DNA from 2 places in the Xanthobacter versatilis genome. Region 2 is predicted to be linked to the other one. Evidence: riboswitches for the same ligand, from Rfam matches in the RefSeq annotation. Region 2 holds a riboswitch; the other holds the start of a gene.
What was found. A riboswitch is a leader RNA that binds a small molecule or an ion and turns the genes downstream of it on or off. The one in region 2 is predicted to bind thiamine pyrophosphate.

Region 1: another riboswitch for thiamine pyrophosphate. It lies ahead of thiC (phosphomethylpyrimidine synthase ThiC); the one in region 2 lies ahead of thiO (glycine oxidase ThiO).

The regions. Positions count from the first base shown of each region.
Region 1 covers NZ_JBAFVB010000013.1:69,665-72,054, reverse strand. The annotation lists gene V5F66_RS20250 (thymidylate synthase) at 1-734, opposite strand, end outside; TPP riboswitch at 894-1,027, shown strand; gene thiC (phosphomethylpyrimidine synthase ThiC) at 1,108-2,390, shown strand, end outside.
Region 2 covers NZ_JBAFVB010000005.1:28,487-30,876, reverse strand. The annotation lists gene V5F66_RS11435 (NUDIX domain-containing protein) at 100-540, opposite strand; gene V5F66_RS11430 (glutathione S-transferase family protein) at 624-1,247, opposite strand; TPP riboswitch at 1,349-1,448, shown strand; gene thiO (glycine oxidase ThiO) at 1,437-2,390, shown strand, end outside.

The DNA.
Region 1 (2,390 bases), on a different contig from region 2:
TCGTAACGGAAGGCGAAGAGGTCGGTGACCGCCGGATTCAGCGCCAGGCGCGGCAGCGCGCGGGGTGCCCGCTCCAGCTGCGCGCGGGCCTGCTCCAGATGGTTCACGTAAAGGTGCGCGTCCCCGAGCGTGTGGACGAAATCGCCGACCCCGAGCCCGGTCACCTGCGCCACCATGTGGGTGAGCAGCGCGTAGGAGGCGATGTTGAAGGGCACGCCCAGGAACACATCCGCCGAGCGCTGGTAGAGCTGGCAGGAGAGCTTGCCCTCCAGCACATAGAACTGGAACAGGCAGTGGCAGGGTGGCAGCGCCATCTTCGACACATCCGCCGGATTCCAGGCGGTGACGATGAGGCGGCGCGAATCGGGATTGCGGCGGATGTCCGAGACCACCTGCGCGATCTGGTCGATGACGCCGCCTTCGGGCGTGGGCCAGGAGCGCCACTGGTGGCCGTAGACCGGGCCGAGATCGCCCTTTTCGTCGGCCCACTCGTCCCAGATGGAGACGCCGTTGTCCTTCAGGTAGCGGACATTGGTGTCGCCGGCGAGGAACCACAAAAGCTCGTGCACGATGGACTTCAGGTGCAGCTTCTTGGTGGTGACGAGGGGAAAGCCCTCACCCAGGTCGAACCGCATCTGGTGCCCGAACACCGAGAAGGTGCCGGTGCCGGTGCGGTCGTCCTTGCGCACGCCCTCATTCAGGATGCGACGGAGCAGGTCGTGATACTGATGCATGCGCGCCTCCGTCCTCCGGGCTTTGGGGACATAGATGTAGGCCATGCCGGCCGGCTGGCAAATGGCCCACCGCCGCTCGTCCAGAGCTTTAGACGATCGGGCATCCCGCTTCATGCTGCGCCGCAGCGTTGACATTGGGCTTTGGTATACACACACTCGGAACGTTCCAAGGGGGGTCCCGGAAGGGGCTGAGATTTCGCAAGTCCGTTGGCCTTCAAGGTTTTCGGTGCCGCGTTGACCCTTCGAACCTGATCCGGGTCATACCGGCGAAGGGATCGGAACCCGTGCGCACGGCACGTTACGGCCGTATCGTACCCGTCTCCTAGCTCGAATCCCGGCTCTCGTTGAAAGCGCAAGCTTAAAGGAGAACCGCATGCTGGACGAAGCCTCGACGTCCTCCCTCAAGGTCACCACCGGCGCCCTGCCGCACTCGCACAAGGTGTTCGTCTCCGCCACCCGGCCGGACGTGCGCGTTGCGATGCGCGAGATTACCCTGTCCACGCCCGAAGAACGGCCGGTCCGGGTGTACGACACCTCCGGTCCCTATACCGATCCGCAAGCCGTCATCGACCTCACCAAGGGCCTGCCGCTGCTGCGCGCCCAGTGGATCCGCGAGCGCGGCGACGTGGAGGAGGTGGATGGCCGGCAGGTCAAGCCCGAAGACAATGGCCTGAAAGACGGCCAGTCCTCGACCCTGCCCCAGTTCGACCTCACCGGCCGCCGGCCCCTGCGCGCCAAGCCGGGCAAGCGCCCGACCCAGATGGCCTATGCGCGGGCCGGCATCATCACCGCCGAGATGGAATATGTGGCTGCGCGCGAGAATCTCGCCCGCGCCAATGGTGGTGTCCATCCGCACCATCAGGCCATGGGCCTCGGCGCGGTGATCCCGTCCGACATCACGCCGGAATTCGTGCGGCAGGAAGTGGCGCGCGGCCGCGCCATCATCCCCAACAACATCAACCACCCCGAAACCGAGCCGATGGCCATCGGCCGGAACTTCCTGGTGAAGATCAACGCCAACATCGGCAATTCCGCCGTCACCTCGGGCGTTGCCGAGGAGGTGGACAAGCTGGTGTGGGCCACCCGCTGGGGCGCCGACACGGTGATGGACCTGTCGACCGGCAAGAATATCCACACCATCCGCGAATGGATCATGCGCAACTCGCCGGTGCCAATCGGCACCGTGCCCATGTACCAGGCGCTGGAGAAGGTGAACGGCGTCGCCGAGGACCTGACCTGGGAGATCTTCCGCGACACGGTGATCGAGCAGGCCGAGCAGGGCGTGGACTACATGACGGTCCATGCCGGCGTGCGCCTGCCCTATATTCCGCTCACCGCCAACCGCGTCACCGGCATCGTGTCGCGCGGCGGCTCCATCATGGCCAAGTGGTGCCTGGCGCATCACAAGGAGAGCTTCCTCTACGAGAATTTCGAGGAACTCTGCGAGATCCTGGCCCAGTATGACGTGGCCTTCTCGCTGGGCGACGGCCTGCGCCCCGGCTCCATCGCCGACGCCAACGACGCCGCCCAGTTCGCCGAGCTGGAGACCCTGGGCGAATTGACCGAGATTGCCTGGAAATACGATTGCCAGGTGATGATCGAGGGCCCCGGCCATGTGCCGCTCCACCTCATCCGCGAGAATGTGGAGAAGCAGCT
Region 2 (2,390 bases):
GGCACTCGTGGTCAAGGTGCCCCTTGGCGCCCCTACCGGAACCCCGCATTGGAAAAGCAGTTCCCGCGGCGTGGCGCCCCGCGCCCGTCGTCGGGAAGTTCACCAGCGGTCGCCCGCCGGTGCGCCGCGCCATTCGGCCACGCGCCGCCCGGTGGCGGGGGACATGTCCTGCGGCAAGGCATCGGGCGCAAAGAACTCGGCGGCAACGATCTCCATGTTGCGCTCCGGCCGGGGCCCGATGATGAGCCCGGACGTGCGGTACAGCACCACGTGGTCGCGTCCGCCCACACGGGGATTGAAGAAGACGCCGGCCAAGGCGAGCGGGCCGTCGGCCTCCACATTGGCTTCTTCCTTCAGCTCCCGCCGCGCCGCCGCCTCCGCGCTCTCACCCACGTCGACGCCGCCCCCCGGCAGGTGCCAGCCCGCCACGTAGGAATGGCGCACCAGCAGCACCCGCTGCGCATCGTCCACGGCGAGCACGCGCACCCCGAGCGTCATGCCGTGACGCAGGCGCCGGAGGAAGTGGAAGAGCGGAAGCATGATCCAAGCATAGCCGAAGCCGGCTCAGTGCGCCTCGCGATTCGCGCGCGGCATGCGGGCAGGGTTGCGGGGGGCGCGCGGGCCTATCCGGCCGCCGCCGCCCGGGCCGCCAGTTCCGCCGCCTCGATGGCCTCGGCGCGGTGGAAGGCGGGGCGGGCGGTGCAGCGCGCCACATAGGCTGCCACCCGCGGCGTGGGCGTGACCACCTTCAGCAGAGTGATAGCGTACCACAGGTCCATGGCCAGCATGATGTCGGCGGCGGAAAACGCCTCGCCCAGCAGATAGGGACCGTCCTTCAGCGCCTGTTCCACCACCTCCATGACAAGGTCGAAGCTGCCCCATCCGGCGGAGACCTTGGGCAGCTCGATGCCCTTCAGTTTCTGCAGGAAGGCCGGCTCCATGCAGCCGGCGGAAAAGAACATCCAGTAGAGGTAGCGCGCCCTCAGCGGATCGCCCACGGGCGGAGCGAGGCCGGCGGCCGGCACCTGCTCCGCCACATAGGCGCAGATGGCGCCGCTCTCGGCGAGATGGGCATCGCCATCGCTCAGCGCCGGCACCTTGCCCATGGGATTGATGCGGCGGAAGGCCGGATCGTCCTGCGCGCCGGTGCGGATATCCACCACCTCCCGCTCATAGGGCGCTCCAGCCTCCTCCATCAGCCAGAGGATGCGGAAGGCCCGCGTGTGGGGCGCCCAATAGAGTTTCATGCTGCTCCTCCCCGTTTGGTGGACCGGAACGTATAGAGAACAAATGGAGGCGTCGAGTCGGTTTTGGGGCCTTGCGATCCGGGCTCAGGCATGGATAATACCAGGACGGCCTGGGGTGCCACGCATCATGCGCGGCTGAGATCACACCCATCGAACCTGTCTGGGTCATTCCAGCGTAGGGAGACGCCGATGAGCGCCAGCTTGTCGACCTTCACGTCCAGTTCTTCTTCAGCCGGCTCGGCAACTTCCGGCGCTGCATCTGCGCGCCCGCGCGTCGCCATCGCGGGCGGTGGGGTCATCGGCCTCGCTCTTGCGTGGCGGCTTGCGCAGGCGGGCTGCCCGGTGGAGGTCTTCGAGGCGGGGGAAACCGGCCAGGGCGCGAGCCGCGCCGCCGCCGGCATGCTCGCCGCCTGCGCCGAGGCGGAGCCGGGGGAGGAGGTTCTCCTCGCCCTCAATCGCGCCAGCCAGGTCCTTTGGCCGGCGTTCGCCGCCGATCTGGAGCAGGCGGCGGGTTCGTCCGTGGACCTGCGCACCGAAGGCACCCTCACCATCGCCCTCACAGCCGACGATCTCGCGCGGCTGCGGCACCTTTATGCCCTCCAGCAGTCCCTTGGCCTGCCGGTGGAATGGCTCACGGCGGCGCAGGTGCGGCGGCGCGAGCCCTATCTCTCGCCCAAGCTGGCCGGCGGCATCCTCACCCTTGAGGACCATCAGGTGGACAACCGCAAGGTGGCCGCCGCGCTCAAGGTGGCGGCGCTGAAGGCCGGCGTGAATATCCACGAGCACACGCCCGTCGCGCGGGTGGAGACGGCCGGCGGCCGCGTCACCGGCCTGGTGGCGGGTGATACGCTCCATGCGGCCGACGTGGTGGTATTGGCCGCCGGGGCCTGGAGCCGGGGCATCGACATCACCCCCGCCGCGCCGTTGCCGGTGCGGCCCATCAAGGGCCAGATGCTGGCGCTGCGCATGGACCCCGCCGCGCCCATCCTCACCCATGTGCTGTGGGCGCCGGGGGCCTATCTCGTGCCGCGCCACGACGGCCGCCTTATCATCGGTGCCACCACCGAGGAGAAGGGCTTCGACACCGATCTCACCGCCGGCGGGCAGCTGGCGCTGCTCACCAATGCGTGGCGCGCCCTGCCG